One region of the Rossellomorea sp. RS05 genome, then DNA from elsewhere that is predicted to be linked to it. Evidence: riboswitches for the same ligand, from Rfam matches in the RefSeq annotation. Region 1 holds a riboswitch; each other region holds the start of a gene.
The links. Region 1 has a riboswitch for cyclic di-AMP ahead of ABJ225_RS20615 (cation:dicarboxylate symporter family transporter). Riboswitches for the same ligand answer to the same signal wherever they lie in the genome.
Positions count from the first base shown of each region.

Region 1 (8,194 bases):
GGATCAGGTGCTCGACCTTGAAGTTGTTTTGGCTGACGGCAGGGTCATCCATACCGGCAGCCGTGCCAAAAAATCATCCAGCGGCTATCACCTCAATGGCCTCTTTACAGGATCGGAAGGAACCCTCGGCATCATCACCGGCATCACCCTGAAGCTCCATGGTATGCCGGAGCATAGGATTGCAGCCCGCTGTACGTTTCCTTCTCCGAAGGCCTGTGCAGAAGCAGCCCACCTGATCCTCATGAGCGGGATCCCCGTCCAGCGGATCGAGCTAGTAGACTCCGAAAGCATCCGTCAGGTGAATGCATACGGACAATATGCATTTCCCGAGGAGCATTCCCTTTTCTTCGAATTTGCCGGAACGAAGGGCGGCGTGGAGGAAGAAGCAAGTCTCGCAGAAGAGCTGATGAAGGACGCGGGATGCAGCCACTGGGAACGAGCTGCGGGATCGAAAGAGAGAAGCGAAATCTGGCGGGCAAGACATGAGCTTTCCTACGCCTTCAGCCATATTCCAGGGAAGAAGATGCTCGGCTCCGATGTGTGCGTTCCACTCTCACATTTGGCCGATCTTGTCGTCCATGCCCGGACCCTCATCGAAGGCAGCGGACTTCTCGGAGGCGTCTTTGGACATGTCGGGGACGGTAACTTCCACACAAGCATCGTCTATGACCCGAAGAAACCCAATGAACGCGAAAGAGCCCTTCATATCAATGAAGAGCTCGTACTCAAAGCCCTCGGATCAGGAGGAACCTGCACCGGAGAGCACGGAGTCGGCATCGGGAAGAAAAAATATCAGGTGCAGGAGCACGGAGAAGCTGCGGCGGTCATGACATCCTTCAAGCAACTCCTCGATCCTGAAGGGATCCTGAACCCGGGGAAAATCTTCGACTGACCCTCCCCCGGAACATCCAACGTCATATCTCTGATCCGATTCTGATAAGATAAGAGAAAAAGAGGAGGAGGCTGAGAGGGTTGAAAAATGTCACGAAAGTCATCATACCCGCTGCGGGTCTCGGGACCCGGTTCCTTCCGGCGACGAAAGCACAGCCCAAAGAAATGCTCCCCATCGTCGACAAGCCGACGATCCAATACATCATCGAAGAAGCCGTTTCTTCCGGCATCACGGATATCATCATCATTACCGGTCGGGGAAAAAGAAGCATCGAAGATCACTTCGACAAATCCTATGAACTGGAATCCACCCTCGCCGATAAAGGAAAGTGGGAGGAGCTAGAAGAGATACAGTCGATCTCGAACTTGGCAAACATCCATTATATCAGGCAGAAGGAGCCACTCGGACTCGGGCATGCCGTCCTGTGTGCCCGCTCGTTCATCGGGGATTCCCCTTTTGCCGTCATGCTTGGCGATGACCTCATCGACTCCAAGGTTCCGTGCCTGCAGCAGCTCATCAGCTCGTACGATGAGCTGGGAGGTCCCATCCTCGGGGTCCAGCGCATCGACCACGACGAAACCGGAAAATATGGGATTGTCCAAACAGATCCGCAAACCGCGCGTTCAGGCTGCCACATCGTCGACGGGCTAATCGAGAAACCGGACCCTTCCCATGCCCCATCAGATCTTGCCATCATGGGCCGCTACATCCTCACCCCCGAGATCTTCTCCTACCTCGAAGACCTCGGACCCGGAGCAGGAGGCGAATACCAGCTCACCGACGCCATCCATCACTATAGTAGGAACCACCCGGTCTATGCCCAGGAATTCGACGGGGAGCGATATGACATCGGCGATAAGTTCGGATTTATACGGGCCACAATTGATTTTGCGTTGAAGCGGGATGGACTTGGTGAGGAACTGCGCACCTATCTTGACGACATTACAAACCGCAAGTAAAAATACCAGAGTCGATTCTGCCTCTGGTTTTCCTATACGCTCATACTCCTCAAAGAATGCGCCACCTCTACCTTTCCCACCGGTCTGGCAGGCGCTCCCGCAACGATTACATCCGGCTGTATATCCTTTGTCACGACTGAATTTGCCCCGACTGACACATTATCCCCAATGATGACGGGACCGGCCACGACGGCCCCCGTGAAGATGGTCACATTATCACCGATAATCGGCTTGATTTGACCATTCCGCTCCTGGTCCCTACCCCCGATCGTGACATTTTGGAACACCTCGAAATTCGCCCCGGCCTTCACTTTCGTTCCTATCACCACTCCAACCGAGTGGGCAATGCGGAAGCTGGGACCGATTTCGGCACCGTAGGAAATCTCGGCACCATAGAAAATGATCCCTGCCGACCGGAGGATCCTGGGAATGAGCGGCACCCGCTTTACATGAAGGGCGTGCCCGATCCGGTACATGACGACCAGCCAAAAGGTTGAAGCGTTGAAGAAGCTGATGATCAATCCTTTCGGGGATAACCCATATGCCCTGTAGTCTGATTTGATCAAATGGAACATGCGGTCCACATCCTTCTCCTTTTTCATCCAGTCTAGCCCCTGGATATGAAGGGAATATGGAAGAGATATTAGGGATTTGTAAAGAATCCATAACAAAAAACCTCCGCTCAATTGATTCCTGAGCGGAGGTTTTTTCCTAACCAGCCTTCATGACTTCATTTCCATGATCTGCGTCATACTGCCCTTCTGATTTGGACATGACGATAGCGGCAAGGGTGTTTCCTGTTAAGTTGACGACGGTACGGGCCATATCCATGATCCTGTCGACCCCTGCGATGAAGGCAAGGCCTTCTGCTGGCACCCCGATGGTACCAAGGGTGGCAAGGAGGACGACGAAGGATGTACCAGGTACAGCAGCCATCCCTTTTGATGTCACCATAAGGACAAGGATGAGGGTGATCTGCTGCATGATGGAAAGGTCGATGCCGTAGACCTGCGCGAGGAACAGGGCAGCGATGGCCTGATACAGGACCGATCCATCAAGGTTGAAGGTGTACCCGATCGGTACGACGAAGGATACGATGGCCTTCGGGCAGCCCATCTTCTCAAGCTTCTCCATGACGCGTGGAAGGACGGTCTCGGAGCTTGATGTACTGAAGGCGAGTAGAAGCTCATCCTTCAAGTATTTGAGTAAGGTGAAGATATTCACTCCGGCCCATTTGGCCACCAGCCCCAACACGACGATGAGGAAGAAGATCAAGGCCGCATAGACGAGGCCGACGAGCTTTCCGAGTGATACAAGGGAATCAATCCCGAATTTCGAAACGGTTACCCCGATCAGGGCGAACACGCCGAGTGGTGCAACCTTCATGACCATGTTCACAACGTGGAACATGGCGTGGGACACGGCGTCAAAGAATTTAATGACCGGTTTCCCACGTTCACCGATGGCTGCCACTCCAAGTCCGAATAGCACGGAGAAGAAGATGATCGCCAGCATATCCCCTTCCACGATGGATTGGAAGAAGTTTGTCGGAACGATATGCAGGAAGGTTTCTGCAATGGATTTGTCTTGCTGACTTTCAGAAGTATCAACATAGGATTGGATGTCTGTTTTCTCCACAGACCCAAGATTGACGTGGCTTCCAGGATGGAACACGTTCGCCAGGATGATTCCGAGGATGATGGCGACGGTCGTGATGACCTCGAAATAGATGATCGTCTTTGCCCCGAGGCGACCGAACGCCTTTCCATTCCCGGTGCCTGCCACTCCTACGATGAGAGTGGAGATGACGATCGGAATGACGATCATTTTAATCAAGCGAAGGAAAAGGTCTCCCAACGGCTGGAGATACGTAGCAACACGCGGGTCATTAAACCAGATGACCCCGACAAGGATACCCAGGATCAACCCGACGAAGATCTGGGTGGCTAAACCGAAACGAATTTTTTTCATAGATGGTCCCCCTCTTGGATGATGTGCGTAAAGCAAAAAAGACCGTTCTTAAGAAAGAACAGCCTTTTGGTTGAAAAATAAAGGTTCTTTCTCTCAACTGGCATACGGAGTTAACTGTCGGATTCGGGATTGAGAGTTCCCTACCTAGTAAAAGGATGCACCCCAAGGTATCGAAATACCACTTGCATGATTCCTCCGCTCGATCGATTAAGCCATACTATTTAATTGTAGTGGTGACTTTATTATCCTAAAAAAGTTTTATTTTAGAAGTCTACAAAATATAATATACATCCTCAAACAATACACTGTCAAATGTTTTTTAAATAAAGATATTTCAGAAAAGTTATTTATTAGAAATTTTAACTTTTACAGGGTAAACCACACATCGAAAGATCTATTTTAAGCAAGAAAATAAACCCGGCGTATGCCAGGTTCAATTGGACTTATCCACAAAATAATCCACCATAAAGGAGGACCACACTTCATTCCCTTCTTTATTCGGAAGTTCCTTCTTTGTCACCTGGGATTCAACGTCATTCCAAGCCTTCCAATGATCTATGTATGGATAGTGATGATCCTTGGCATACTCCCTCAGCTTCTTCTCTTCCAATGGATAGTAGTGCGCATCAGGAATCGGGTTGGAGGGCTGCAGAAGGATTATGACATCAGGATTCGCCTTCTTGAACGTATCCAGGATGGAAGATAGATTCTTCAGCCTTTCCTTCATATCGATGTGACTATTATCCGCCAGAAGAAACGGTTCCAAAAGGAGGAGGTCTGGCTTTTCTTTTGCCAACGGAAGATGAAGTCCTTCCTTCATCACCTCTCCGGATGTCTTTCCTCCGATTTCATGAATTGAGATAGATAGAAGTTCTTCTCCATACTCTTTCGTCAATGCCTTTTTCACTGTATCCGGCCATGCTCCTTCTTCATCCGACGTCGAGGATGACCCAGCGATCATCATGTGTACAGGTTTCCCTTGGGCCTCTTTTTCCCTGAAGAGCGGTTGAACATCACGGGGCAACCCATTGATCCGGTCCAACACCTGCAGCCGGTGCCTTTCGTTTTCTGCCTTCTTCTCTGCTTCCGCCTTCTCTACTTCCAGCACTTCCTGATGGGAGGCGTAGGCCGAAGCCTGCACTTCTCTCACCTCTCCTTCCCAGTGATACTTCCCCCCGATCACAACCGATGAGGTCAGCAGACCCAACATGACCAATCCTATTTTCATTCACTCGTCCCTCCAATCTATGAACTCTATCATAAAGGAAAGAAGTGGCAATATTTGTATATCCGTGTAGATAACCGAACCATAAATTCTGACAAATTCATAGATCAATTTTCATTTTTCTTAAATTAACAGAAAACTTGAGGTTTTCTTAAAAGAAACTTCCATTATCCACAGGTCCAAGCAGCTTTATCCCCTGATGTAGAGATGATTAGGTCTTTTGTCACCCATCCTTTTCTCCCTTACTGTGGATATACCGGGAAAACAGAGCGGCGCCTGCTCAAAAGGAATAGGAAATGGAACCATTTGAACTCGTCCATGAACAGTACAGCCAGATGATCCACAAAATCATCCACACCCTGCGCATCTACAAGAATCATGATGACTATTACCAGACCGGCTTGATCGCCCTCTGGGAGGCATACGGAAAATTTGACTCTTCTAAAGGAACGTTCACATCCTTCGCTTATTCCTATATCAGGGGACGGATCCTGACTGAGTTGAAGAGGGAAGCGAGGGAAGAAGAGCGCGGAGTCGAACTGGAGGAAGGAGCAACGGAAGCCGGCGGTGACGACCTGGATACTCTCGCGTTGGAAACCCTCCTTTCCTACTGCGGGAACCTTACGCTCAATCAAAAGAAGTGGGTCATCTCTCATTCTCTCCACATGCTCTCGATCAGCGAAATCGCCGAGCTGGAAGGTGTGTCGCCCGAGGCTGTGAAGAAGTGGCGAAAAGGGGCAAAGGAAAGGATCCGGCAGGCCATTTTTAATCAAACGTTTGTTTAAAGTGGATAACCTGTTGATAAACCGGTGATCATGATCTCAAACACTCGTTTAATAGAACAAAAAAGAAGGATGACCACAATCGTCATCCTTCTTCTTAAAACGTCAATCCATCTTTTTTGCTTTTCGCGTCAAGTCCGGCACCGATGGCGATGCCAATTGAAATCCCCAAGGTGAACCCATACACCATATTCTCGAGGAATCCCAGGCCAATCAGCATCCCGAAGGTCAGACCAAGGGGCATGAATACACCGATATAGTAGTTTTGGGGCACCACCTTATGAACCTTGTGGACATGATTCAGCAGCTTGTTCAGCACTTTCCTATGTGAACGAACATCCGATTTTTCAAGTTCAGGCAATCTTGCTCTCAATCTCTTATACTCTTCTCCAAGCTCCATCAGCCCCGATTCACACTCATCGCAAGGTTCCAGATCGGCCATCCTGTTCAGGAGGCGCTCCTCCTTTTCGAGGTCGAGCTTTCGGCTCATTCCCTGGCCGGCATCATTCTTGAAAGCATGGAGATGTTTCCTTACTTCTTCGACGTGCACGTGCATCCTCTCCCTAAAGCCATTCATACCAGATTATACCGCTCAGGGCGGGTCAGGTCAAAAGGGATAGATGGCACATTCAAACACCGGTCAGGATCTGCCACAGCTCACTTACAGACTGCGACTTGAGACATCGTTGGACCAGCTCCTGATTCTCCACCAAGTCGGTTAAAAAGGCATAGACCATCTGCAGATCTTCGGTACTTTCTTTTTTTACATTCAAGACACAAACAAGCTGCACAGGCTCGCCATTCCATAATACAGGCTTTTCAAGTGAACAGATGGCAAGGAAGGTCTCGTTCCACTGTGGAGAGATGGGATGGGGTACGGCCAATAGTGGCCCAAAAGAGGTGGAGGCAATCTCTTCCCGTCGCATCACGCTGTCATAAAAGGTCGGATCGACGAGCCCTTTTTTCACCAGTTTGTCTGTTAGTCCGGAGAGTACGTCCTCCTTGGTGGAATACTGTTCGTTTATCCACAGGCAATCCCTCCTCAGATAGGTCAGATGTGAATGCGGCTGGAGATCCAGATGAGACTGGATCCTGGTATAGTCTTCTCCTGATAGGATGGTTCTTACATGAATGACGGGTATGGGGAGGTCTTCTTCCAGGGGAATGGAGGAGATGATGAAGTCGATCTCATCCAAGTTGTGGTTCTTCAGGTGATAATACTCAGTGGTGGCCACTACGTCCATTTCATGGCGGAATTTCGATTGAAGCTTATACTTGATCATACGGGCGCTCCCTGCACCCGATGCACATACGATGATGACGCGCTTTGGCCCCGACCCGGCAAGGTTTTGCCGTTCCATGGCTGCTCCCAGGTGAAGGGCCAAGTAACCGATCTCGTTTTCGTCGATCTGAACCTCCATGTTTTCATCAATGATCCTTCCGGCCACGACCCCTGCCTCGAATGCAACGGGATAGTTTTTCTTGATATCGTCCAAAAGGGGATTGCGGATATTCATGCCGTAGCGGAATCGGTTGATGGCGGGCTTCAGATGGATGAGGAGGGCTGCCCGCAGTTCTTCATCTCCTGTCAGGCGGATCTTCCATTCCTGTTCGACGGCCCGGAGGATTTCATCCACAAGGACGGCATACCCTTCACCTTTTGCATCTTGCAGATACTCGACTTCAAGCCTCTGCTCCGTCACAAGACGGGTACCCAATAAATGAAGGGCGATATAGGCGATTTCCACCTGTGGAAAACACACACCGAGCTCTTCATTGAGCTCTTCCACCATCTTCCCTGCGATGATGTACTCCTTTTCTTTAAGGATCTCCTCCATCTGGAGGGTGATGGCAGATATGAGATTGCCCGACATCATCCGCTTACAGGCAATTGCAATGTGGATAACCAGATTGTTCATGGCAATATCGGACATCTGAAGACCATGACGATCCACATACTTTTCCACCACCGTCCAGATTAAAGCAAGACGCTCCTCATCATGCAGATCGGGAAGGGTCTGGATCTGCCTGCGGACCGGTGTGGTACGATCGATGACATATTCGGCAAGACAGAACCGGACATTCACTTCCTCACCTTCCACCTTCAGACCATAATTCGGCTTTTTGACAAGGTATAGGTGATAACGGCTGAGGATATCCTTTACATCCTTCAAATCATTCTGGAGGGTGGAAAAACTCACGTGGATCTCATCGGCGAGGTCCTGGATCTTCAAGTAGCCATCGGTTTGAAGGAAGCGCCTGATAAGATAGCCTACCCGCTGCTCAGGGGCAACCGGCCTATCCGTACCGACCTCTAGAAGCTCCTGTAGGAAGGTCCTGAAAGCAGCATCATCTCCGACTTCAA
Region 1 covers NZ_JBDKWY010000012.1:5,773-13,966, reverse strand. The annotation lists gene ABJ225_RS20630 (FAD-binding oxidoreductase) at 1-892, shown strand, start outside; gene galU (UTP--glucose-1-phosphate uridylyltransferase GalU) at 973-1,851, shown strand; gene ABJ225_RS20620 (serine O-acetyltransferase) at 1,884-2,453, opposite strand; gene ABJ225_RS20615 (cation:dicarboxylate symporter family transporter) at 2,563-3,822, opposite strand; cyclic di-AMP (ydaO/yuaA leader) riboswitch at 3,908-4,046, opposite strand; gene ABJ225_RS20610 (SGNH/GDSL hydrolase family protein) at 4,256-5,050, opposite strand; gene ABJ225_RS20605 (sigma-70 family RNA polymerase sigma factor) at 5,344-5,832, shown strand; gene ABJ225_RS20600 (PrsW family intramembrane metalloprotease) at 5,927-6,379, opposite strand; gene ABJ225_RS20595 (BglG family transcription antiterminator) at 6,459-8,194, opposite strand, start outside.

Region 2 (8,194 bases), on a different contig from region 1:
CTAAGTTGAAAGCAGGCCTCGATTCCCCTCTGTACAGGAGGGTAGAGATTAACTTTATTTTACTTCTACCGGAAGATTATGACTATGGTTTTCTTTAAAATAATCAATGACTACTAGGGATTGCTCATGAGGTTGTAACATTTCCAATGTAAAAAAGCATGGTGGCCCCATGCTCATTCTTTGCATTCACCACTCCACTCGCCAAACCATCCGCCTTCTTTTTCAATACTCGGTAATTTGCCGCTGCTGTAACAAGCATCGGCGAAGGCATCTATTTCCTTATGGACCGTATAACTATGGAAAAAGGCATTTCCCATAAAAAAGAAGATACCTAAGGAAAGGACCAATCCCCATTTCTTATCCATTCTCCACTTAGTTGGTTTGATCAAAACCATCATCCTCCACTATTTATGGATATTTATCCCATCATAACATAATGGCACCGTCTATGAAACATTATCTTCCATCTGCCACAATGTGAATATCCATGTTGGAGGACTCCCTCATGATGCGATTGATGATGGACCCTTTGCGGATTTCCTCCCAACGCGACCGTGCGGATTGGCCTAATAGAATCTGGGTGACGTTGTGTCGGAAGGCTACATCCACGATGACGGTCGCTGCGTGTCGTTTCCCTCCATCTTCCACGATCATGATGGCTCCGAACTGATTGGCAAGGGTATGCCACTCCTCGATTTTCTTTTTCTGTTGTGGCGAGAGGGTACTGGCTTCAACGACTGTGAGGATGACCAATTCTGCCTTTAAACGATCCGCCATCCTCCAGCCCCTTCTGATGAGTTTTTCTGCTGTCGGACCATAGTGAACGCAGACAAGGATCCGTTCATGGACGCCGGTCGGGGCGCTCCCCCCTTTCATCCGTCCGTCCACATCATCTGCAAGCTCTCGAAGAGACAGTTCTCTCAGTGCTGATAGATTAGAAGAAGTAAAGAAGTGCGACAGGCTTTGTTCGATTTTCTGCGGGGGGTAGATCCTTCCTTCCCTCATGCGCTTCCTGAGCGTCTCAGGCGTGATATCGATGAGCTGGATTTCCGCCGCCTGCTGAATGAAGGTGTCCGGCACCCTCTCCCGGACCGTGATGCCTGTGATCCTCTGAACGATGTCGTTCACACTTTCAAGATGCTGAATGTTCATGGCGGACCATACATCGATGCCTGCCTGAAGGATTTCTTCCACATCCTGATACCGTTTCACATGCCTCGCACCCGGGACGTTCGAATGGGCCAACTCATCGATGAGGACGATTTCCGGTTTACGCTCCTTGATTCCGGTTACGTCCAGTTCGTGGAACACTTTCCCTTTATACTGTACCTGCTTAAGCTGGACCTGCTCCAGACCCCCGATGACGTCAGCCGTTTCCTTGCGGCCATGGGTTTCGATGAGGCCGACGACTACATCCCTTCCGTCCCGCCTCCACTGGGCAGCATCCTGCAGCATCTTGAACGTCTTCCCCACACCGGGTGCAGCTCCCACATAAAGCTTCAATCTTCCCAGGGAGGAACGGTGGATCTCCTCAAGGATTTCCTCCGGTCTCTTCTTCCTGAAATATGGATTCATACACTTCCCTCCATAAGGATGATCATTCCTTTTTCAGTGCCAGGTTCAACAAGAGCACGTTCACCCGCCTCTCTCCCAGGAACCCCAACTCTCTTCCTTCTGTGTGATCTTCTATCAGCTCTTTGAGCCTGCTTTTGGATATGGATGTAGCACCCGCAATACGATCAACCTGGGCCAGGGCCGCTTCCGGACTGATATGAGGGTCAAGGCCCGATCCGGAATCGGTCATAAGATCCATCGGGACTTGATCGAGCGGCACGCTTGGATTCTCCTTCTTCCATTCTTGCAGGGTTCCCTCTACACGCTTGATCAGTTCCGGATTGGAAGGAGCATAGTTGTTGGAGCCCGATGCCGCTGCATCATATTCAATAGCCGATACCCTGCCGTGAAACAATCCGGGATCTTGAACGTTTTGTCCGATGAGCGCAGAGCCAACCGGGTGGCCGTTTTCATAAATCAGGCTTCCATTCGCCCTTTCAGGCATCAAGAGTTGGGAAATCCCCGTCGCGGCAAGGGGATAAAGCAGCCCCCCAAGGATCATCGTCATGATGCTGACCCGGATGATCGGGCCAGCCAATCGTTGTTCTACCATTTTTCACGCCTTCTTCCGAATAGATTAGATTACAAGGGACATCATCAAGTCGATTACTTTTATTCCGGCAAATGGGGCCAGCATCCCACCGATTCCATAGATCAGCAGATTCCGTCTCAACAGGATATCCGAGCGCACCGGCTTATACGCCACCCCTTTCATGGCCAAGGGCACGAGAAGGGGAATGATGATGGCATTGAAGATCAGGGCTGACAGGATGGCTGCGACGGGAGACGATAGCTTCATGATATTCAGTGCTTCCATCTCTGGGATGGCCGTCATGAACATGGCCGGGATGATGGCAAAATATTTGGCCACATCATTGGCGATGCTGAAGGTCGTCAAGGCTCCCCTTGTCATGAGCAGCTGTTTGCCGATGGAAACCACCTCGATGATCTTCGTCGGGTCAGAGTCCAGATCCACCATATTGGCCGCTTCTTTCGCCGCCGTGGTCCCGCTGTTCATGGCGAGTCCGACATCGGCCTGGGCGAGGGCAGGCGCATCATTCGTCCCGTCCCCGGTCATGGCAACCAGCTTGCCCTGTGACTGTTCAAACCGGATCACCTCGATCTTATCTTCCGGTTTACACTCGGCAACGAACTCATCCACTCCCGCTTCCCTGGCAATCGTTGCCGCCGTCAGCGGGTTATCACCTGTACACATCACAGTCTTGATCCCCATCTTCCTCAGCTGCTCGAATCGCTCCTTCATACCAGGCTTCACGGTATCTTTCAAATAGATCAGTCCGTAAATCCGATCATCCATGGCAACGGCAAGGGGAGTCCCGCCTTCCCCGGCTATGGCTGTCGATTTCGCCTCCAAATCGGCTGGAATGGATCCACCTTGGGCTTTCACCCAGGCCTTCACCGCATCGACTGCTCCTTTTCTTACCCTTCGACCGTCAGGAAGATCCAACCCGCTCATCCTCGTCTCAGCCTTGAAGTCGATGAATGTACCACCTGTGACCTCGGGGATGACGACTCCTCTTCCCTTCAAGAGCTCCAGCACCGACCGTCCCTCGGGCGTCTCGTCTTTCAGGGAACTCATTCCTGCCCAGTAAGGAAGCTCTTCTTCCCCTTCCCCAGCCGGAATGATATCACTTGCCATCCGGTTCCCGAATGTGATCGTCCCTGTTTTATCAAGGATGATCGTGTTGATATCCCCGGCTGCTTCCACCGCCTTACCGGACATGGCCAGCACATTGAACTGTGTGACCCGGTCCATCCCGGCGATTCCGATGGCCGATAACAGCCCGCCGATCGTCGTCGGGATCAGGCATACGAGCAGGGCAATGAGGACTTCGGTATCTATCTGGAACCCAAGGTAGTTCGTGAAGAACGGGAGGGTCATCACCACGAACAGGAAGATCAATGTCAAACTGGTCAGGACGGTATTCAAGGCAATTTCATTCGGTGTTTTTTGACGCTCGGCCCCTTCCACAAGGGAAATCATCCGGTCCAGGAAGGATTCTCCCGGGTTGCTCGTAATCCGGATGGTGATGCTATCACTGACAACCCTCGTTCCTCCCGTCACGGAGTTGAAGTCCCCTCCTGCTTCCTTCATCACGGGAGCTGACTCCCCGGTAATGGCGGATTCATCCACCGATGCGATGCCTTTGATCACTTCTCCGTCCCCCGGTATCCATTCCCCCTGGGATACGATGACAATATCGTCGACTTTCAGTTTGTCAGAAGGCATGTGGCGGATCGATCCGTCCTTCATCCTGACGTTAGCGATCATATCCTGCTTGGACTTCTTCAATGCCCCGGCCTGGGCCTTCCCCCTCCCTTCGGCCAAAGCCTCGGCAAAGTTGGCAAACAATACCGTAAAAAGCAGGATGAGTGCGACCGAGAGAGAGAACCATATTCCCGTCCCTCCTGGGCTTTGTGGTAAAAACACCTGGATGAAGGAGATGAAGAACCCGATTTCCACTACGAACATGATGGGATTCTTGACCATCCTTCTAGGGTCCAGCTTCATGATTGATTCTTTAAGTGCGTTCCATAGTAACGATGAGCCCTTGCTATTCTTTTCAACAGAAGGCGACGGCACCTCTCTTGCCGGTGAGATGATGTCCTCCTCCTGATCCTTCAACAAATGGTTTCCCATTTCTTATCCCTCCAGCTTATAGTGTTAAATATTCTGCAACAGGTCCCAGCACGAGGACCGGAAAAAACGTCAGCGCTCCCACGATCATGATCGTCCCCACGAAGATGGTGCCGAATAGGGGAGAATCTGTACGGAAGGTTCCGATGCTTTCCGGAACAAGCCGCTTCTTGGCCAGGGATGCAGCGACAGCGAGCATGGTAATGACTCCGAAGTACCGCCCGATGAACATGACGATCCCCGTGGAAATGTTCCAAAATGGCGTGGCATCCCCCAGGCCTTCAAACCCTGATCCATTGTTGGCAGCAGACGACGTGAATTCATACATGACTTGCGTCAGTCCGTGGAACCCTTGATTGGAGATGGCATCCGTCCCTGCATGAACATAAAGGGCGATGGCCGATGCACCAAGTATGAGGAGCGGTTGGATCAGCATGGTGACGGCTATGAGCTTCATCTCGCTGGCTTCGATCTTCTTACCAAGGAACTCCGGAGTCCTGCCCATCATCAATCCCGATAGGAAAACGGCGATCAGGACATACATGATGACATTGAGGAACCCGGCACCCACACCACCGAATACGGCATTGAGGAGCATATTGGACAGAGCCAGCATCCCGCTCAAAGGCGTAAGCGTATCATGCATGGTATTGACCGCACCCGTCTCTGAAGCCGTCGTCACCATGGCATACAGGATCGACTCCCCGGGACCAAACCGTACTTCCTTCCCTTCCATGCTCGCCCCATGGATCCCGAGAGCATTCAATTCCGGGTTCCCATGGGATTCCGCCACCATGGCCAGAGAGAGCATGACAACGAACATCATCATCATCGAGACGAATAAGAGACGCCCTTGTTTCTCATTCCCGATCATCCTTCCATACGCGAAGGGAATCGCCGTAGGCAGAAGGAACATCAAAAGGATTTGGAGCATATTGCTGAACGACCCCGGATTCTCAAAAGGATGAGCCGAGTTGACTCCGAAGAATCCACCACCGTTGTTCCCGAGCTCCTTGATTGATAAGAATGAGCCTACGGGACCCCGTGCTATCTCCTGACTCCCACCATCCACGGTCTGCACGGTAACAGATGGTGAAAGCGTCTGTGGTACCCCAAGTGCCACGAAGATCAAGCCGGTGATGAACGCGAGGGGCAATAGCACCCTGGTGATGGAACGGATGAAATCAACGAAGAAATTCCCCGCCCCCTTTCCGGCTAACAACCGGATAAAGGCCATCACCCCGCTCAACGCGGTTGCAGGTGCCGCGAACATCATGAAGAGAACGCCCGCCATCTGGGCGAGATACGACAAACCGGTTTCACCGCTGTAGTGTTGAAGATTGGTATTCGTCATGAAGCTGATGGCCGTATTAAAAGCAAGGGACGCATCCATCCCTTTGATCCCTGCCGGATTCAGGGGAAGTACCCCCTGAAGTCTGAAAACCAGGTACACAAGCGCGATCATGAATACGTTCGTCAGAAGCAGGGAAGCAGCATACCTCTTCCAAGTCTGATTGATCGCCCGGACACCACCGAGCCGGAAGAGGATGTTCTCTGCCGGGAGGAATACCCGGTCAAGGCGCGTCCGCTCCGTATTGAATGCCTGTGCAAGATAGAGCCCTACAGGCTTTGCCAATAGAATGACAATGAACATGATAAGTACAACTGAACCAATCGTGGAAACCACTTTCCTTCACCCCATATCAAAATTTCTCTGGATTTAGCAACACATAACACAGATAGACCACCAGGATCAGAGCGATCGCCAACATCATCATTTCTCTTCATCCTTTCCCGGTTCTGCAATGGATCCGGACCATTTCAAGAGCCCTGCCATCGCCATGGTAAGCAAGCCCATCATGACCATCATCCACAGATCCCCCATCTTGATTCCTCCTTTACTTTTTGGCCCAGACCGAAAAAAATAGACCAACGCACACTTCTTCCCCATGTGAAAATCATGAACATGATCTTCATAGAATTGGAGAAAAAGCACACATTGGTCTACTTAATGCCCAGCAGGCTTCATGCCTTCTTTGCATTCTGTCTTCCACGTATTCTTTTTCGTATAGGCATAATAAAAAGACCTACATACACAGGCTGCCCCTCACGTCACAGATGTCTGCAACAAGAGATGCCCCCTGATTAAGGCGGTCTTGTGGACCTCCTTCGCTTTAGCCGACGAAGTTAGCTGACGGGTAGGATGGCGAAAGAGTTTTCTCATCCCTTCTACACAGTAGAATTAACCCCAAAAAATTGGTTCCTCCGCTCTCTTTCGAGATTAGGCCGGTTGATGCTGTTGTTTATGAAATTGATATTACTCCGAGTTCATTCCGTTGTAAACGAGCAAAAACCTGATAAAACAGTCAAATTCAATCAATACAATAAAAATAACTTCATTTTACTCCCTATTACTCACCCATTCTCATTATTTCTATTCTTTTAAAACATAAAAAATAGGATTGACTTCCCCTACCTTATGGACGTACGATTGTCGTTGAAAAGACGCACGCGGAATTCAGGAGGATCATATGGCAACGAAAAAACGATTAGAGGCCGAGCTGAGCGAAGCCTTCATCAAGCTCCAAAGGGAATTGATCGGGAGGGGACCACAGGAGACGAGGACCTACATCGTCGAAGATATGGTGATCGCACGATTCAAGGGCGTCCTCACCGTAGAAGAAAAGCATCTGGTGGAACATGATAATGGACGGAAGCTCGTGAAGCAGATGAGGCAGATCCTCCGGGAGATGTACGGGGAAAAATTCGAAGCCGTCGTGGAAAAGCTGACGAACTGCCACGTCCTTACAAGTCATAGCGATATCAGCACCAGGTCCGGTGAAAGGATCGAAGTGTTCGTCCTTGACCGGAACCTCGAGAAAGAACTGACTCAATAAAAAAAGCCGCAGGGAACGATCCCTGCGGCTGATTCTGCGTTATTGGTTACCTTGCTTGACCCAGCCAGCGACGGTGACGGTACGTTTTGCCTGATGCTTCACGGCAGGCTCCACGTTTTCGACCATATTGCCTTCCTGGTCGACGGTCACACTCGTACCGTATGGGTTTCCTCCTGTTGTAAAGAGAACAGGATCTGTGTATCCAGGGGATGCCACGATTGCTCCCCAGTGGTGCATCGTCGTGTATAGAGACAGGATGGTTTGCTCCTGGCCTCCATGTGGATTCTGGGCTGATGTCATGGCGCTGACCACTTTGTTGGCAAGCTTCCCGTTGAACCACAGTCCACCAGTCGTATCGATGAACTGTTTCACCTGTCCGGGCACGTTCCCGAAGCGGGTCGGGATGCTGAAGATGATGGCGTCGGCCCATTCAAGATCGGCAAGCGTCACTTCCGGAACATCTTTCGTTGCCTCCACATGTGCTTTCCAAGCTGGATTGGATTCAATGGCACCTTGTGGCGCTGTTTCAGGCACCTTCAGTACTTTCACTTCTGCGCCGGCTTCCTTCGCCCCTTCTTCTGCCCATTGGGCCATCTTGTAGTTGGTACCTGTTGAACTATAATAAATCACTGCTACTTTTACGTTTTCCATCGTTGTTTCCTCCTTTTGTTGTGTTCCGAATAGTTTACTGAAAAATCCCATGTTCATTCTCCTCTGACTCTAGATGTGCTTCCTTCAGTCCGGTCGTTTGATTGTGAAGGTTTCACCGACCCTGGCATAGTCATTCCCCGCCAGACGGCTGACAGCCTGGAGCTTCTCCTTATCGATACGGCCTTTTTCATACAGGTCCTCGCGGATATGGAACTTGACAATCCGACCGATGACAAGATCGGCTCCCCCGGCAGTGACGATCTGCTCCAGCACGCATTCCATCCGTACTTTCGTTTCCTCGACACCTGGGACCCCCACCACCTCACTCTGGATCGGGGTTAATCCGGCAAGCTCCACTTCACTCTCATCCGGC
Region 2 covers NZ_JBDKWY010000005.1:206,534-214,727, reverse strand. The annotation lists gene ABJ225_RS14730 (hypothetical protein) at 174-365, opposite strand; gene kdpDN (KdpD-like non-kinase potassium sensor) at 457-1,575, opposite strand; gene kdpC (potassium-transporting ATPase subunit KdpC) at 1,598-2,167, opposite strand; gene kdpB (potassium-transporting ATPase subunit KdpB) at 2,192-4,276, opposite strand; gene kdpA (potassium-transporting ATPase subunit KdpA) at 4,293-5,927, opposite strand; gene kdpF (K(+)-transporting ATPase subunit F) at 5,977-6,045, opposite strand; cyclic di-AMP (ydaO/yuaA leader) riboswitch at 6,435-6,571, opposite strand; gene ABJ225_RS14705 (Na-translocating system protein MpsC family protein) at 6,805-7,170, shown strand; gene wrbA (NAD(P)H:quinone oxidoreductase) at 7,210-7,872, opposite strand; gene ABJ225_RS14695 (flavin reductase family protein) at 7,906-8,194, opposite strand, start outside.
Region 2: linked by a shared signal. The riboswitch ahead of kdpF (K(+)-transporting ATPase subunit F) and the one ahead of ABJ225_RS20615 (cation:dicarboxylate symporter family transporter) in region 1 are both predicted to bind cyclic di-AMP.

Region 3 (8,194 bases), on a different contig from region 1:
GACATATCCGCCACGAGGGGAATCCCGCCTGTTTCGGGATAAGAGGCGTACCTCGTACCTTCTATTGTATTGTTGGACGTGATGTGGACGTACGATGCCTCTGGAGAGAAATCTTCTTTCGTATAAGCAGGAATGTCTCCCGGTGACTCTATCTGATGTATGGTTCCGATTTTTCCCGCTTCCTTGACGGCTTTCTTAGACCAGCTTCCCGTCACAATGTAGTCAGCGACACCATGTTCCCCAAGAAGATTCATCGGGATCATGGAAAACTGCAGAGAGGCGCCTCCTTGAAGAAAAAGAACTTCATACTCTTCAGGAATGTCCATAAGCTCCCTCAGCAAGGCTTCAGCACCCTGGATGATTTCTTCGAACGGACCGGAACGATGACTCAACTCCATGACAGACATGCCAGTCCCGCTGTAGTTCAATAATTCTTTTTGTACTTTTTCCAATACTGGACGGGGAAGAACCGCTGGACCTGCAGAAAAATTGAACACTTGCTTCAACAAAAACATCACCTGCACATTCGTTCAGAATTTTCCCAAAGTATAAGAAGAAACACGGTATCCGTCAACAACCCTGACGAACGAAGAAAACGCTTACGAAGTAAGATTTTAAGAAATAGCGCAAATATCGTTGGGTTCTTATTGTTTTTGGAATAATCACTTAACCATAAAAAAATAAGACAGCAAAAGCTGCCTTATCCTGTCAATATATCTTCTTTTGGATAGCGAATCTTCTCTTTACCCGGCCGTGAGAGGGAGTAGGCGAGTGTCAACGGACCCATCTTCCCTGCGAACATGACGAAGATGATGACCCACTTCCCGACGGTACTCAACTCCGGACTGAAGTTCATGGACAAGCCCACGGTTCCGAAAGCCGATACCACTTCAAATAGTAGCGTGAGGAAATCCGCTCCTTTTTCCGAGATGGTAAGAATGAACAGGGACCCTACCACCAAAAGGACGCTAAGCGTGGAGATCGCAAGGGATTTCAGGATGACCGATTGATCAATGGAGCGCCGGAAGATCTTTACTTCTTTTTTATCCCTCAAGAAGGCACCGACCGCGAGAAGGATCATCAGGAATGTCGTAAGCTTGATCCCCCCGCCTGTAGAGGCGCTCCCTGCTCCGATAAACATAAGAAAGACTGTAAAGAAGATTGTCGGACTTTCCATCTCTCCATAATCAAGCGTATTGAACCCTGCCGTCCTAGGTGTCACAGCCTGAAAGTAGGAAGCCAACCCTTTATCACCAAGAGAAAGGGGGCCGAGTGTACCCGGGTTGTTATACTCCAAGACGAAGATGATGATCGTTGCCGCGACATTGATCAAAAGCGTACCTAGGATCATGATCTTCGAGTGAAGGGACAGCTTTTTGAAGGTACGGGATTTCCACCCGTCCACCAAAACGGTGAACCCAATCCCACCGATAATGAAAAGGGAGGATAGTGCGAATGTGATGACGGGATTTCCTACAAATCGCATCATGTTATCCGGCCACAGACCGAAACCGGCATTATTAAAAGCGGAAACAGAGTGAAAAAGGCTGTAAAACAAGCCTTCTGACCACCCGTATCGGGGCACCCACTGAGTGGCAAGGAACATCATTCCAATCCCCTCCACCAGCAAGGAAAAGATGAAAAGGTATCTCACGAGCATGATCACCCCGCCAACAGAGGTCTGATTCAACGACTGTTGCAGCAACAGCCTTTCCTTGAATCCGATCTTCTTCCCGAGCATCATGACGATAAGGACGGCGAACGACATGATGCCCAGTCCCCCAAGCTGTATGAGGCACATGACGACAATTTGGCCGAAAACGGTGTAGACGGAGCCGGTATCGACAACGGCAAGCCCCGTCACCGTCATGGCTGAAGTTGTGGTAAAAAGGGCTTCGAGCCACGTGATTGGCTCAGTCGTCGATATGGGAAGCTTCAACAGAGCCATTCCCACCATGATGAAAAAGGCGAAGACCGCCACCAGCAGCTGCGGTGGACTTAAATGAATGACCCTGTATCTCATGGTTATACCCCTTCTTTTTCGAATCGATTGATATCACGATTATGTCCGATGACAATCAATAGATCTTCCAGTTCAACCGTATCGTCGGCGCTAGGTGAGACAATGACTTCATCCCCCCGATGGATGGCAATGATATTGCATCCATACCGTGCCCGGACATCCAGGTCCATGAGCGTGAGGTTTGCGACTTTAGACGAAGCCCTGACCTCTACGATGCTGTGCTCCTTAGAAAGCTCGATGTAATCGATGATTTTCTCCGATGTCATATGGTGAGCGATTTTCTTCGCCATATCCCGTTCAGGATGGATGACCTTATCGGCACCGATCCTTTCAAGCACCTTTTGATGATACGCATTTGAGGCCTTCACCCAGACCTCCTTGACACCCAGCTCTTTCAGAAGCAGTGTAGTCAGGATGCTCGCCTCCACGCTTTCCCCGAATGAAACAATCACGTGATCGAAGTTACGTAGTCCCAGGGACCTCAAAACGGACTCATCCATGGCGTTGGCCTGGACGGCGTGTGTCGCCACATCCGCGTAGCGCTGAACGACCTCTTCGTGCAGATCGATTGCCAGTACCTCTGTATCAAGCTTGCTCAATTCCTCCACCAGGTTCCCCCCGAATTTCCCAAGGCCGATAACGGCGAATTGCTTCTTCATGATGTACTCCTCCAACTGAACGTTACTGATATTTTCGTATCTTTTGTTGTTTTCTACTTGTTCATTCATCTTCCATGATAAATCGTGCTGATTCAAAAAATGACGGCACAAAAAAGACCGCAGGAACTAAGCCTGTGGTCATCGTCAATGCGATTCCAAGGTTCATTCACTCCCATTTACGCTTACGAGGTTAGCTGACGGATTCGGGCCATGGAAGCAGCCCTACCTTAAAAGGATTCACCCCTGTATGAACTCGGGTCCCCCGCTTCTGTAAAGAATTAAGCGATGATATGATCAAAAGCAACCAGCTTTGATGATAGATATATTACTCCTAGACCCATTCGTTGTCTATAACTATTTTAGTCTTTTTTTCGCGGAAAATGAGATATGGATGAACCACCATCATTTACTTGCTCCATCAATGGTTTCGAACCCTGTGTTTGGGGAATATTGCTTATAAAATGCAAACTGAAGGGAAGAAGTAGCCATGGCTGACATTACATCGGTCCTGCCTTCCGGTAAGGACAATTCAAAGGATATCAAACCCTGGATCAGGGGGTTCGCCCGCATAGGATTCATATCAAGGGGGCTCGTCTACATGCTGATCGGCGCCCTCGCCGTCATGGCGGCATTCGGAGTGGGCGGCAGCACATCCGACTCGAACGGGGCCTTCGCAGCCATTGCATCAAAGCCTTTCGGTGAGGTATTATTGTGGATCGTCGGCATCGGACTTCTCGGTGTGGTCATCTGGAGCCTCATCCAAGCTATTACCGATCCCGAATACCACGGGGACCAGGGAAAATCCATCGTGCGGAGGATGACCCACATCTTCACGGGTGCCGCTTACGGGATCCTCGGCTTCAATGCCATCGCCATCGCCCTTCACGCCAAAGGCGGCTCCAGTTCCGAGCAGACCATGTCTGCAAAGCTCCTATCCCAGCCTTTCGGTCAGTGGATCGTGGGCATCGTTGGGCTGGCCATCATCGGATTCGCCCTTCACGAACTGTACTCTGCATATACAGAAAAATTCGCGAAGCAGTTCAAGAAAGGCAGCATGTCAAAGCACGAGTGGAAATTCAGCAAAAGGACAGGAAAAATCGGCCTCACTGCCCGAGGCATCGTATTCCTTCTCGTAGGCTACTTCTTCATCCGTACCGCCATCACGGCTGATCCTGATAAAACCAAGGGACTGGACGGGGCACTATCCGAAATTGCCCAGCAGCCTTTTGGACAATGGCTGCTCGCCATCGTAGCAGCTGGACTGTTCCTCTACGGGGTCTTTGAGATCCTCAGAGGGAAGAATCGACATTTAAGCATATTCTAAGCCCATCCCCGGGCTTTTTTATTTGAGAAGAGGTATTAACTATGAAGACATTATGGACGAAATACAAGAGCATATCCCTGATCACGAAAATCACCGTAGCCCTGATCCTCGGGGTCATAGCAGGCGTGACCTTCGGAGAGCGTGCCGCCTCCATTTCCATCCTGGGGGACATCCTTATCAATCTCCTGTCGTTCCTGATCATCCCCCTTATCCTCTTCACACTCATGACAGGTGTGAACCAAACAAGCATCAAGGAACTCGGGAAAACGGGGAGCAAAGTGTTCCTTTACTATCTTCTTACATCCGCCTTCGCCATCATCGTGGGGTTGGCTGTCGCGAGCATCTTCCAACCAGGGACCGGAATGGAGCTCGACCAATCCCAGTCATTCGATGTTCCCGATGATCCGGGCTTGAAAAGCGTCTTCCTGTCGATCATTCCAGACAATATCATAAAAGCTTTCACAGAGCTTAACCTGTTGGGGATCATCTTCACTGCCATCGTGTTCGGGACCGCCATCTCCTATTTGCGTTCCACGAAAGAATATGGTGAACTGGGGGAGCACGTATTCAAAGTCATCCAGGGACTCAATGAAGCGAGTCTCGCCATCATGAAGGCGATCCTGCACTATCTCCCTATCGGCATTTTCGCCATCATGGCCAAAACGGTTGGAGAACAGGGTGCGGGGACACTCCTATCCCTCGGCAACATGATCATGGTCCTGTATATCGCACTCATCGTCCAGCTGTTTCTCTACACCGTTGCCATGATCATGGTCAAAATCAACCCCCTTTCGTTTTATTCAAAGGCACGCACTCCCATGATCACGGCCTTTGTGACACAAAGCAGCACCGGCACCCTGCCTTTATCTCTTCAGGCAGCCAGGGAGATGGGGATTCCTAAAAGCCTCTATGGATTAAGCCTTCCCCTCGGGGCGACAATCAACATGGATGGTGCCGCGATCCGCATTGCAGTATCCGCGGTCTTCGCCGCAAACGTCGTCGGTGACCCGTTGAGCCTGACAGATATGGCTCTCGTCGTGGTCGTCGGAACCCTTGCCTCCATTGGAACGGCAGGCGTACCGGGAGCTGGCATCCTCATGATTGCCACGGTGTTCACCCAAATCGGCCTTCCCATGGAAGCCGTTGCCCTCCTGACCGCCATCGATGCCCTTGTCGGCATGGGCTGCACGGCCATCAACATCACCGGTGACCTTGCAGGAACTTCGATCATTCATCGGTTGAGTGGTAGAAAGAATTAGCGAAAGAGGCTGTCGTTGTGTGCGACAGCCTTTTTCGTGGGGATAAAAGTGAGGAGATTGGGGTGGATATTGTTTTCTACTACACAGGTATCAGAGTTGATTGGAAAGTGGGGAACACCTTTCATCCCCCTAGTTTTAACCGTGATTCTTATTTGTTGCCTGCTTGTGTATGGGACCGTTCCTTTTCGCTGCAGACGCCTGCTTTCCCGCGGGAAGGGCGTCAAGCCTCCTCGTGCCTGCTGGGTCTTGCCACTCCTTCTTTTCCGCTGGAGTCAGGCGTCTTCCGTTGCAATTTACTCTTTGGTTCGAGATGATGTGAGTTTTGATTTCTTCTGATTGGTCATTCGAGGGGACACTATCCGTTACCCAAACCGGTTTCCTTCATGATAGTGTGCTGAGGTTTGGGACCGTTCCTTTTCGCTGCAGACGCCTGCTTTCCTGCGGGAAGGGCGTCAAGCCTCCTCGTGCCTGCGGGGTCTTGCCACTCCTTCTTTTCCGCTGGAGTCAGGCGCCTTTCGCTTCAATCCACTCTTTGGTTCGGGATTAGGGATAAAGGAATCTTAGACTTTGGGTTTATTTCATAGTGCAGCGATACTTAACAATCCTCTCTTTTTACTCCACCCTCTACCTGCTGGATGGGAATGAAGATAGCACTATCATGTCACCAACTCCCTTAAGCAGAGAACTCCCTCTGACTACCATCACGTAGTGCAGTGTAGCGGAGGGAGACCGACTCCAACGGGAAAAAGCGGGCAGGGTGAGACCCCGCAAGCATGAGGAGGCTCACCGCACGCCCCGTGGAAAGCGGGCTCCCGCAGCGAAACGGAACGCGCCCCTCTTTTCACTCCCCCATAAATGCTGGATGGGGTAAAGGTATCCCTCTCCAAAACCCTTATAGGTGGAGAACTGAATCAAGCTACCACCAAACAGTGCAGTGCAGCAAAGGACGGCCGACTCCCGCGGGAATAGAGGCAAGTTTGAGACCCTGCAGGCGAAGCCGAAGCGGCTCAACTGCCTCCCCGCAGGAAAGCGGCCGGCCGCAGCGAAACGGAACGGGCCCCTCTCTGCACTCCACCCCATAACAAAGGGATGGAACCGAGCCAATATCTCCTTTCCACCCAAACAAAAAATCCCCCACCGGCATCAAACCAACCAGTGAGGGATTTCCCTTATCCTCCAAGGAACACAGCACCGTACACGAGCGCCCCGCCAATCACCAACGCAGGGCTAACCTTCCACCTCTCCAACAAGAGATAGCTGGCAACCCCGATGATCAACGTCTGCACAATCCCGATCCCACCATACGAATCCACAAGGAATTCCATCGTCATGATGCCAAGAAGGATTGCAATCGTCGGCCTGACGATCGTTGTCATGTTCTTCACCTTAGGAGAATCTTTAAACTTCATCAACAACCCGAGCAAGAACAGCATCAGCAGAAGCGAAGGAGCAATCGTCGAGAATAACCCGATTGCTGCCCCCAGTACACCGCCCTGCTGATAGCCGATATAGCCGGCCATTTTCGTATTGATCGGACCCGGAAGCGCATTGGCAAGGGCGAGCATTTCACTGAACTGACTATCCGTCAGCCAGCCGTACCGGTCCACGACCTCCGCCTGAATGAGGGGGATCGAGGACGGCCCGCCGCCATATCCTAAAATATTCGGAACAAAGAAAGCCATGAAAATATGCACATACGTCATGAAGCTTTCACCTGCTTTTCATTCACAGGTTTCTTGGACATTAGGGCAAGCCCGAGTAACACTGCAATTACAATTCCCGGGTGAACCCCAAGTCCTGAGAGGAGCAAAAGGCTCACTGCCAAAAGTCCGATTGTGATCTTCCAGCCAAGGCTCTTTTTCGACTTTTTCACAAAGTCCCACGTCAGGACACCGAGCATGACCGCGACCACTGGGACGACCGCCTGAGACATCCCGTGGACCCACGGGCGGTCTTTATAGGAATTCAATGCCGTCAGCATCAGGATCAAGAGTAGGACGGTCGGGACACTTGTGGCGATGATGCTCACGAGCATGCCGAGCACTCCCCCGACCCGATGCCCGATATAACCGGCCATCTTTGTTGCAATCGGTCCAGGCAGGGCATTTGCCAAAGCGAGGGTATCCGAAAACTCATCGTCACTCATCCATTTGTATTTCTCGACTACTTCTTTATGAAATAGTGGTATGGAGGAAGGACCTCCCCCGAATCCAAGCATCCCTACGCGGAAAAATGCCAGAAATAACTGCCACTGTTTCATTCATCACACCTCATTTCAATCGTTAGCGGGGTCTCCTACCAAGCGGAGATGGCCCCGTCCGTACGGGATTCCGTCCCTCCCATTAAAACACCATTGGTAGGGTTTCTCCAAATGATTTGCCCCCGGCCAAATGAACCGTGATCGGTCGCGACCTGAATCTCGTGACCGCGCCGGGCAAGTGCTTGTGCGATGTGATTCGGGAATGTCGGTTCGACAGCTACCTGTTTCCCCTTCATCCACTGCCATCTTGGTGCATCGAGGGCAGCCTGTGGATTAAGATGAAAATCAATGGTGTTCATGACGACTTGAAAATGACCTTGAGGCTGCATGTAGCCTCCCATGACGCCGAATGGCCCTACAGCTTCACCTGCTTTTGTCAGGAAGCCGGGAATGATCGTATGGTATGTCTTCTTTCCAGGTTGAAGGGCATTCGGATGCGCCGGATCCAAGGAGAAATCATGACCGCGGTTTTGCAGTCCGATCCCGGTGCCAGGCACCACGATTCCGGATCCGAAGCCCATGTAGTTGCTTTGAATGAATGAAACCATATTCCCTTCCCCATCAGCAGTGGCTAGGTATACGGTTCCCCCTTTGGGAGGCTCATATTCCGTCGGGATGATGGCATCTTCCCCGATGACAGAGCGCCTTGCTTCGGCATAGTCTTCGCTC
Region 3 covers NZ_JBDKWY010000005.1:42,787-50,980, reverse strand. The annotation lists gene serC (3-phosphoserine/phosphohydroxythreonine transaminase) at 1-506, opposite strand, end outside; gene ABJ225_RS13885 (TrkH family potassium uptake protein) at 701-2,023, opposite strand; gene ABJ225_RS13880 (potassium channel family protein) at 2,026-2,682, opposite strand; cyclic di-AMP (ydaO/yuaA leader) riboswitch at 2,847-2,977, opposite strand; gene ABJ225_RS13875 (DUF1206 domain-containing protein) at 3,170-4,006, shown strand; gene ABJ225_RS13870 (dicarboxylate/amino acid:cation symporter) at 4,048-5,265, shown strand; gene ABJ225_RS13865 (hypothetical protein) at 6,049-6,345, opposite strand; gene ABJ225_RS13860 (chromate transporter) at 6,435-6,968, opposite strand; gene ABJ225_RS13855 (chromate transporter) at 6,965-7,525, opposite strand; gene ABJ225_RS13850 (gamma-glutamyltransferase family protein) at 7,561-8,194, opposite strand, start outside.
Region 3: linked by a shared signal. The riboswitch ahead of ABJ225_RS13880 (potassium channel family protein) and the one ahead of ABJ225_RS20615 (cation:dicarboxylate symporter family transporter) in region 1 are both predicted to bind cyclic di-AMP.